DNA from 2 places in the Terrabacter sp. P2_E3 genome. Region 2 is predicted to be linked to the other one. Evidence: riboswitches for the same ligand, from Rfam matches in the RefSeq annotation. Region 2 holds a riboswitch; the other holds the start of a gene.
What was found. A riboswitch is a leader RNA that binds a small molecule or an ion and turns the genes downstream of it on or off. The one in region 2 is predicted to bind cyclic di-AMP.

Region 1 (4,856 bases), on a different contig from region 2:
CGCCCCCACCACGGAGGGCATCGAGGGTGCGGGTGAAGCTCTCGCTGACGAGGTCGTCGACGTCGCTCGGCGAGGCGACCCGGGAGGCGAGCCGTCGGGCCGCGGGCTCGTGCCGCGACCACAGCGCGGAGTAGGCGGCGTCGTCGCCCGCCCGAACCCGGTCGACGAGCGCCGCGTCGCTCTCGGGTCCGTCGACGCGTACGCCCTCGTCCGCCCCATCCACGGACTCGCCGCCGTGCTCGTCGTGCGCCCGCTCCACGATCTTCTGTCCCCCACCCGTACGCCGACGTCTCGTCGGCTGTCTCGACCCAAGCTCCAGCAGGGTGCGTGACCGGGCGCCGGGTCCCGTCCCCGACCCGTCGGCGCGTCAGCAACGCACCTCACGCATCCTCCCCCCTGGAGATGCGCGAGGGACCGAATCATGGCGCGACATGCCCGCGGATGTACAGGGTTGACGGCGTGCCGGGTGATTTGCGTGCGTTTGCGACACACCTCGGGCGCCGCTACGTCTTCCCCCGTGAGGCGCCGCGCCGGACGCGTGGGCGGAGACCCGGGCGAGCCGGTGGGGGCGACGACCGGCGCATCACGGACGGCGGCGACGGGCTGCGGTCCGACGGGTGGTGGGTGCTCCCGAGGAGGGGACGGGAGCACCCACCGACGCCCGGGCGGGCTTGCCCAAGATCCGGATCCGACCCGGACCTGCATGCGACGATGGAGACTCCACGACCCGTCACCCCAGGAGCAGCACATGACGGCGACCGACCCGAGCCACGGCTTCCTCAGCGAGCCGGCTCTGACACCGGAGCTCGAGGCCTACTTCGCGAGCGACGTCACCGACCATGGCTACGTCATGAACCTCAGCCGCGTCTGGGCCCAGTCGCCCGCGGCCCACGACACGCTCTTCGCGCTCCTGGCCGACATGGTCTCCGTCGCCGGCCTGAGCTTCCGGCAGCGCGGCATCCTCATCGCCGCGACCGCCTCGACCATCGGCGACTCCTACTGTGCGCTCGCGTGGGGTGGCCGCCTCGCCACCGCAGCCGGCGAGGAGGTCGCAGGCGCCGTGCTCCGCGGAGACGACGAGCCCCTCGACGCCGCCGACGCCGCCCTGGCGACGTGGGCCCGGACCGTGGCGAGCACCCCGAACGCCACCACTCCCGCCGATCTCGAGCCGTTGCGCGCCGTCGGCTTCGACGACCGGCAGATCTTCGCGATCACGGTCTTCGTCGCGCTGCGCCGAGCCTTCTCGACCGTCAACGACGCCCTCGGCCCGCTCCCCGACCACCAGCTTCGCGCCGACGCCCCACCCGCCGTGGACGACGCGGTCTCCTTCGGCCGCCCGGCCGCGGACCAGCCCTCCTGACCGAGGGCGTATGCCGTCCGCCCGGCTCCCCGGGTCGGGCACCCGGCCCGCGCGTTCGCGCTCAGACGGTCTGCGTGGCCACCCCGCGCAGCAGCGCGAGGTAGTCCTCGACCGGGTGGGCTCCGGTCACGGCGGCATACCCGTTGGCGACGACGAACGGCGTCGACGTCACACCCATGGACCGCGCCTGCTGCTCGTCCTCACGCACCTGTTCGGCGTACTCGTCGGAGGCGAGCACGGCCGACACCCGCCGCTCGTCGAGACCGCACTCGCCGGCGAGGCGCTGCAGGACCTCACGGTCGTCGATGGCGAGGCCCTCGCCGAAGTGCGCGGAGTGGAAGCGCTCGACCGCCGCGGAGCGCAGCGCGGGCCCGCCCATCTCGCCGGCGAGGGCGCAGAGCCGGTGCGCGTCGAAGGTGTTGGCGCGCACCGCGCGGTCCCAGTCGAAGACGAGGTCGTCGGCCTCGGCCACCTCGCTGGCCTTGGCGTTCATGAGCCGGCCGGCGCCCGCGTCGCCGCCGTGGCGCACCGAGAGGTGGTCGCTGACGGGCACGGAGCCACCGACCGGGACGTCCGGGTCGAGCTCGAAGGAGCGCAGGCGCACCGTGACGTCGTGCGGCCGCTCGAAGGCGGCAACGGCAGCCTCGACACGGCGCTTGGCGACCCACGAGTAGGGGCAGACCAGGTCGCTCCAGAGGTCGAGCTCGATGATGGTCGTGGACTCGGCAGCAGGCTGATCGGTCATCGACTCAGTCAACCACGGTGGCTGACGGGGCCGGAAAAGCGCTGCGCCCCCACCGGATCCGGTGGGGGCGCAGGGTGTGGCGTGAGAGGTGACCGCTCAGATGCGGCCGTACATCGACGGCGTCGTCCAGATGGAGTGGTTGCCGATGACGGTGCCGGGACGCTGGGCGTCGATCATGCGGCCCGGGCTGACGTAGATGCCCACGTGGTAGATCGGCGAGCCGAAGAAGACGAGGTCGCCGGGGCGCGGGTTGCTGACCGGGGTCGAGGCCGCGGCCTGCGCCGACGCGGTGCGCGGGATCGAGATGCCGGCCTGGCGGTAGACGTAGGACGTGAAGCCGGAGCAGTCGAAGCCGGAGGGCGTCGTGCCGCCGTAGACGTAGGGAACACCGAAGTACGACTGGGCGATGCCGATGATGCCCGTGGCGCTGGGGTTGGGCGCGACGTTGAGGGCGGCCCGGGTGGTCGAGCCGGAGCGCGACGCGCGCTGCTGGGTGGCCTCACGCTCGGCGGCGGCCTTCTCGGCGGCCTTCTTCGCGGCGCGCTCGGACTTGACCTGGACGTCCTCGATGACGACCGGCTTGACCGAGGCCTGCTTGAGGGCGGGCTTGGCGTAACCGATCGCCGACAGGGCGTTGCCGGCCTTGAGCGTGCCGACGGCGGGGCCGACGGCCGCGGGACCGGCGACCGTGCTGGCGGAGCCGTCAGCGGCGTTCGCGGTGCCGGCGAACGAAGCGACGAGACCACCCGAGGCCGCGACGATGGCGGCACCCTTCACGGCGGGCTGGGCCGACTCCTTGGCGATCGTCTTGAGCTCCGAGATCGCGTTGAAGCGACCGGGGGCGCGGTGGCGCCCGGGAACGTTCTGAGCCACGTTTGACCTCTCGACGCCTACGAGGTGAGCTGTCGGGTTCGGGCTGGAGGTACTGCCCGGCCTTCGCTCGGACCGGTCTCGGTCCACGGAGGGCTTCACCCCGAGGGCGTCTCTCGACGCCCGGAGAAAGTGGTTCCCCCGCTCCTGCCATGCGGTTCGTACTGAGCCTCAGGTCGATGGCAGGACTAGGCGGTCCGACCCGGGGCACTCACTCGACGGGGAGAGCAAGTTCGCCCACCGTACCCAAGTAGGAGTGCCTTGTCACCTTCGAGTTCCCGGAAGTCAAAGAAATTTCAGCGACCTCCGGACGGGGCCGGACGAGGTGTGGCAAGGCCTGCCAAAACGACCCGGCAAACCGGGGCATACCCTGCCGGATACGGCGTGTTCAGGCGGCCTGGCAGAAGACGTGGACGGCCACGTCGTCGGGCAGGGAGACGCCCGTGGACGGCTCGCTGCCCTCGCGGACGGCGACGACCCGGCCGCCGTCACGGACGACCTCGACGCGGGCGCCGGGCACGACGCCGGCACTCGTCAGCAGCGCGAGCGCCTCCGGGTCGACCTGGACGGGCTCACCGATGCGACGGATCGTCACGACCGTCGGCGCGGCCCCCACGGCGGCGGTCAGGGTGCTGAGGCCGGTGAGGAAGTCCTCGTCCTGGCGCACCCCGAGCTCCTCGAGACCGGGGATGGGGTTGCCGTAGGGCGACTCGAGCCCCTCGCCGATGAGGCCGAGGATCTTGCGCTCGACCTTCTCGGACATGACGTGCTCCCACCGGCAGGCCTCGTCGTGGGCGTACTCCCACTCGAGGCCGATGACGTCGACGAGCAGCCGCTCGGCGAGGCGGTGCTTGCGCATGACGCGGGTCGCGAGGAGCCGGCCGTGGTCGGACAGCTCGAGGTGACGGTCGCCCGAGACCGCGACGAGCCCGTCGCGCTCCATGCGGGCGACGGTCTGCGACACGGTGGGGCCCGAGTGGCCGAGACGCTCGGCGATGCGCGCGCGGAGGGGCACGATGCCCTCCTCCTCGAGCTCGAAGATGGTGCGCAGGTACATCTCGGTGGTGTCGATCAGGTCCGTCACGGTCATACCTTCTCAGAATCGGAGAGCGGTCAGGGACCGCCCGTCAGTGGCCCCGGCGTCGGCCCGGTCCTCGCGCGTCGGGTCGGGTCGTGCCGTGGCACCCAGATGCGCAGCCAGCCCGCCCCGACCACGGCACCCACGCCGAGCACGACGGCGGAGGCGCCGAGCGACATGATGGCGCTCAGCCCTGACAACGCCAGCGGACCCGCCGCCCTTCCCACGTCCGCGCAGAGCCGCCAACCGCCGAGGAACTGCGCGCGTCCGTCTGCGGGCGAGGCGTCGGCGCCCAGGGTCATGATGAGCCCCGCCCCGAGGCCGTTGCCGAGACCGAGCACGGTCGCCGCGGCCGTCACGGCGACGAGGCTCGTGGCGAGCGGGAGCAGCATCATGCCGAGGCCGAGCACGAGCATGCTGGGCACGGCGGCCGCGACCCGGCCGTGGCGGTCCATGAGCCAGCCCGAGGGGTAGAAGAGCGCCATGTCGAGCGCCCCGGCGACCCCGAAGACGAGCGACGTCTGTGCCGGGGAGAAGCCGACCGACTCGGCCCACAGCGGCACGAGGGCCTCGCGGATGGCGCGCGCCCCGGCCACGCACATGGCCCCGGTGCCGAGCGTCAGGAGGACGTGCCGGTGCTGCAGGAGCACGGATGCCACGCTGCGCGGCGGTCCGCCGCCCCCGATCCGGTGCGCCGAGCCGGTGATGTCCGGCGCGACGAGGACGAGGACGAACGCGGCGATGCTCGCGACGCCGCCGACGGCATACGCCGCCTCGGTGCCCCACCTCGCGATGACGAGCGA
Region 2 (4,856 bases):
GCGCCGGTCGGTGAGCTCGCCGTCGACGACCGTGAAGACGTCGGTGCGGCCGGTCGGGGTGTCGTCGTAGTAGGCGAGGCGGCCGTCGGGCGAGAGGTCGATGCCGTTGGAGATCGTCACGTCGGGCAGCAGGGTCGTGACGTCGCCGTTGCCGTCGACACGGAAGAGCCGCGCGCTGCCGGGCACGCGGTCGTAGCCCATGGTCCCCGCCCACAGGCGGCCCTCGCCGTCGACGCCGCCCTCGTTCATCCGGACCGTCGGGTCGTCCCAGAGGTCGAACCACGGGGTGGGTGTGCCGTCCGGCTCGTCCGCGAGCGCCAGACCGCGCTCGGTCGCGACCACCCAGCCGCCGGACCTGCGTGGCCGCACGAAGGCGGCGACGTCGCCGACGTGCAGGCGGTCGACGGAGCCGTCGGCGCGCAGGGTCAGGACGTCACCGGCGAGAAGGTCGACCCAGCGCAGCCCACCCCACGTCGGCGACCACACGGGCCCCTCGCCGTGGTAGCAGACGGCGTCGGTGACCTGCTCGAGCTCTCCCGTCACGATCGGGCCGCCGTCGGCAGCCATCAGTCCCACCACACGCCGACGTAGTGGTGGCCGTCGGGGACGACCGGCCCGTCGACGAGCCACTGCGCGCTCGCGGCGGGGCCGCCGCTCGACTCGGTGTCGGCATCGATCGTCATCGCGTCGACCTCCTCGGGGAGCAGGGTCGTGATGACGGCCACCCCACTCGCGTAGGGCCATTCGTCGTCGGGGAAGTCCTGGAACTCGAGGACGTCGAGCTCCACCCGCACGTCGTGCACCTCCGGGTGCTCGCGCAGCTCGAAGAGCACCCGGCGCACGGTGTCGAGCGGCACGTCCTCGGGACGGTTCGGCGCGATGCACCACTCGCAGTCGTTGCCCTCGAAGAACTGCTCGAGGGTGACGGCCACCTGGGCACTCGCCCCGCCGCGCTCGCGGACATGGTCGACGAAGGCGGTCTGCTTGGCGAGATCCATGACGGTTTCGGCCCCTGGGGTCGCGTTCCTGGCACTGGCGCGGTGTCGGCTACACTGACGCCGCGTGCCGCCTTGCGGACCCTTTCGCGGGGCACCTCCGGGCGGCCGTGCGAGCGTAGCTCAATGGTAGAGCGCCAGCTTCCCAAGCTGGATACGCGGGTTCGATTCCCGTCGCTCGCTCCACGCGACGCGAGGGCCCCGACCGGTATGCCGTTCGGGGCCTTCGCGCGTCTCGCGACGTCCGCCTAGCAGGTCGTCCACATGCAGACGAGCTGCGTGGGTGCCGTCGGGTCGGCGGCGACCGAGCCGTGGCCCCAGATGTGGTCGCCAGAGGGGTCGACGCCCGCCTTGGTGACCCACATGGCACCCACCCACACGTCCGGGCCGTCGGGCGCGGCCTCTCCGTTCGTGGCTGGCTGGACCTCCTTGGCGGTCCGGAACCAGGCATCGATGACGCTCATTCCGTCGCGGGTGTAGCGGGCCAGCTTGCGTCCCTCATCGGTGTTGTCGAAGGTGATCGCGCCGTAGCCGAGCATCGTGTGCAGGCCGTCGAAGGCGCCGTCCCAGCGGCTCAGCACGTCGCCGCCACCGGCCGAGATGACGTCGTCCTGGAGCGGCCCGCAGGCGGCCACGGCGAACCACTCGAGGTCGTTCTGGCCGTAGAGGTCGCCGGGTGATGCCGGCGCCGCACCGACGGAGCTCGGGGTCAGGAGCACCGACTGCTTCTTGCCGGGCACGCACAGCACCCAGCCGTTCTGGTTGGCGTGGCCGGTGTAGAAGACGAAGTCGGCGGCGTCGACCCACGTGTCGTCGTCGGAGTGCCAGTCCGACTCCCAGGCGTTGAGGTCGCCCCAGTTGAAGTTCGTCTGCCACCCGTCGGCCGACAGGCCGTCGACGAAGCCCTGGGCGTTGGCAGGGCTGCCACCCAGGGGCGTGCTCTGGTCGATCTGCCTGACCCAGCTGGTGCCCGCCTCGCTCGGGTTGACTGCACGGTCGGCTCGGGCCCCGTTGCGGTCGAAGGGTCTCCGGGCTGCCGGGGGCCTGTCCCCCCGCTCCGACTGCTCCTCCACCTGCGCAAAGACGGGTCCGCGGTCGGTGGCCGCCACGAAGGTGTGGCGGCCGTGCACGGTCGATCGGCCCCTGCCACCGGCGTGGTCGACGTCGAACGCGCTCGTGAAGACCCACACCGGCGTGAGCACCGCCTGACCGACGTCACCCGGCGCGAGGTAGTACGCGAGGTAGGCGCCCTCGCGGTCGAGCGTGTCGCCCGAGCCGAGCCTCTCGAACGCCTCGTCGACGTCGAGCGCGTCGACGAACGTCGGATCGCCGACCGGGCGGAAGCCGCCGTTGGCGCCGATGAGCCGCCCCCCGTCACCGAAGGTGAAGGAGAGCTTCCCGCCACCGCCGATGACCGGGAGGACCTTCGGCTCCGAGTCCACCCCGGGGTTGCGGATGCCGAGGGTGAAGCGTGCCTGCACGTCCAGCTGCCGGGTGCGCCGGTCCGCACGTGCGCGGCGACGTGCCCGTGCCGCGACGTGGGTACCGCCGGGGCCTAGCTCGACGAGCTCGACGAGGTCACCGGTCCGAGGGGCGAGGTCGTGGCGCTCCATGAGACCCCTCGCCAGCGCGTAGGCCTCGTCAGGCGTGGGCAGCACGGGTCGCAGGGATGGGTTGTGCAGCTGCGACCGGTCCGCCGCGAAGAGCTCGCCGGAGGCGGTGAAGACCTCGAGCACGAGGTTCTCGTCGGAGACGGAGAGACGGTCCCCGTCCTCGGTCACCTCTCCCCGCAGCTCCAGCAGGTCGGCGGCGAGGGCGGCGACGCGTTCGAGGTCGAGCCGCGGTCGGCCCAGCTCGAAGACGGGCAGTGACGTGGTCATGGAGATCTCCCTGGTCCGGGCGTCGGACGACGCAGGGGACAGAGGCCCACCGGACAGTCACTGATACGCCGTCCCGTGGCCGGTGGCGGACGCGCCCGACACCGGTCACGGGACGGTGTGACGGGCGTCAGGGCATGCGGCCTGCGACCCAGCTCGTCGTCCAGATCCTCGAGAGTTGGACGCGCTGGCCGGGTCTGGGTGCGTGCCAGACCTTGCCGTAGCCGGCGTAGATGCCGACGTGGTAGGCGCGGCCCCCGGACATGAAGAAGATGAGGTCGCCCTGCTGGACGTTCGCCTTGCTGATGCGGACGCTGGCGAGTCTCTGTGCGTTGGCGGTGCGCGGGACGCCGACGCCGAGACGGGTGCGGTAGGTGTAGTAGACAAGGCCGGAGCAGTCGAACGCCGACGGGCCCGCGGCCCCGTAGCGGTAGGGATCGCCCTGCTGTGCGGCGGCGATCCTGACGGCGGTCCTGCCGCGCGCAGCACGCGTGGCGGCCGAGACGTAGGCGACCGGTTTGGCCTTGATGGTGACCGGAGCGGTTCCCGCTCGAGAGGCCGCCTGGGGCGTCACCGACGATGTCGGCGCGCTACCCGTCCCGACGAGGAGGGCGGCTGCGAGAAGTGGCGTGATAGCCAGGGACTGCAAGGGAATTCGGCGTGCAAGGGTAGAAGCGGGCATGGTGGATTCCTTCCCACGCCTGTGAGGTGAGCTGTCGGGTTCGGGCGGAAGATGCCCGGCCGCAGATGCGGCTTCACCCCAAGGACCGGCTGGCCGGCCCGAAAGTGGGTCCCCCACTCCTGTCCGTTATTGCGTTGCTGCCCCACCGGTGGACAGGACTCGGCGTGCGGTGGGCCGCTCGGGGGAGACCCCGGGCGATGAGCATCCATCGACGGTGACAGACAGGTCACGAAAAGGGTCCTACACGAACAGATTGTGGCAATAGTTGACAAGTCAAATGCGGTGGGAGCGGACATTCCGTCGGCCGCCGCGGCGTGATGGACGTCCTCGGTAGCCCACGGCATACGCAGTCCGGCGCTGCTGCGCTCCGGTAAACCGGTGGACCACCGCGGACGTCGTGACACACCATGGACGCTGCTCCGTCGGGGCACGTCAGTCGTCAGCGGGGAGGCCCGCGGAGAGGTGGGTGGCCGTCATGGCCTGCTCAGCGGTCAGGGTCCCGCCCCACCTCCCCCACCCCGGCTGACCGGGTCACCCGGTCCTGCCCGACTGACAGGAACAGACCGTGAAACCATTGACGGACAACGAGATTCGCGCCTCCTTCGTCAACGCCTCCCGGCGTGAGGCCAAGCAGGCCACCCTTCCCGCCGACCTCGACCTCGGACGGCGCTGGGAGACGCTCGACTACCTCGGCTGGGTCGACCGCAGCAACCCGCAACGGGCCTACGCCGTCGTCCCGGTCGACGACGAACCCGTCGGCTTCCTCCTCCGGACCGCAGAGCGCACGCGCAAGGCGAGCGCGATGTGCGCCTGGTGCGAGGACGCCTTTGCGACGAGCGAGGTGGGCCTCTTCGTGGCCCGGCGGGCCGGGGCATCCGGCCGCGAGGGCAACAGCCTCGGCACCCTCGTGCACGCCGACTTCAGCTGCTCGACGCACGTCCGGCGGCCGCCGAACGGCATGGAGGGCGGCCTGGACCCGCTCGCCCTCGTCGAGCGACGTGTCGAGGAGCTGCGGGCGCGGTCGTCGGCCTTCGCCCGCCGCCTGCGCGACGGCTCGTGACCGTCGGCTGACCTCCAGCGCGTCGGCCCGGACCCGAGCGGGCGGTCCGGCGGCGCGCCCGAGCGCGCCGTTTGGACGTCGCGGCCCGACTGTTGCTACGGTTGGCGACGCCTCGCAGGCGTAGTTCAGTAGCAGAACAGCCTTCTTCCAGAAGGAAGACGTACGTGCAATTCGTGCCGCCTGCTCCAGATGGGAAGGGCCCGGTCTCCGTGACCGGGCCCTTCTGCCGTCCGAGCACGTAT

Region 1: another riboswitch for cyclic di-AMP. It lies ahead of AC1DW8_RS11425 (C40 family peptidase); the one in region 2 lies ahead of AC1DW8_RS05415 (C40 family peptidase).

What each region holds. Positions count from the first base shown of each region.
Region 1 covers NZ_JBFUEN010000008.1:18,236-23,091, forward strand. Annotated here, with positions in the region: gene AC1DW8_RS11410 (sigma-70 family RNA polymerase sigma factor) at 1-259, opposite strand, end outside; gene AC1DW8_RS11415 (carboxymuconolactone decarboxylase family protein) at 749-1,360, shown strand; gene AC1DW8_RS11420 (DsbA family oxidoreductase) at 1,422-2,105, opposite strand; gene AC1DW8_RS11425 (C40 family peptidase) at 2,202-2,978, opposite strand; cyclic di-AMP (ydaO/yuaA leader) riboswitch at 2,981-3,156, opposite strand; gene AC1DW8_RS11430 (iron-dependent transcriptional repressor DtxR) at 3,364-4,059, opposite strand; gene AC1DW8_RS11435 (MFS transporter) at 4,089-4,856, opposite strand, start outside.
Region 2 covers NZ_JBFUEN010000003.1:460,631-465,486, reverse strand. Annotated here, with positions in the region: gene AC1DW8_RS05435 (SMP-30/gluconolactonase/LRE family protein) at 1-567, opposite strand, end outside; gene AC1DW8_RS05430 (hypothetical protein) at 567-998, opposite strand; tRNA gene AC1DW8_RS05425 (tRNA-Gly) at 1,108-1,181, shown strand; gene AC1DW8_RS05420 (DUF6345 domain-containing protein) at 1,244-2,875, opposite strand; gene AC1DW8_RS05415 (C40 family peptidase) at 3,003-3,521, opposite strand; cyclic di-AMP (ydaO/yuaA leader) riboswitch at 3,556-3,698, opposite strand; gene AC1DW8_RS05410 (FBP domain-containing protein) at 4,120-4,614, shown strand; tRNA gene AC1DW8_RS05405 (tRNA-Gly) at 4,729-4,802, shown strand.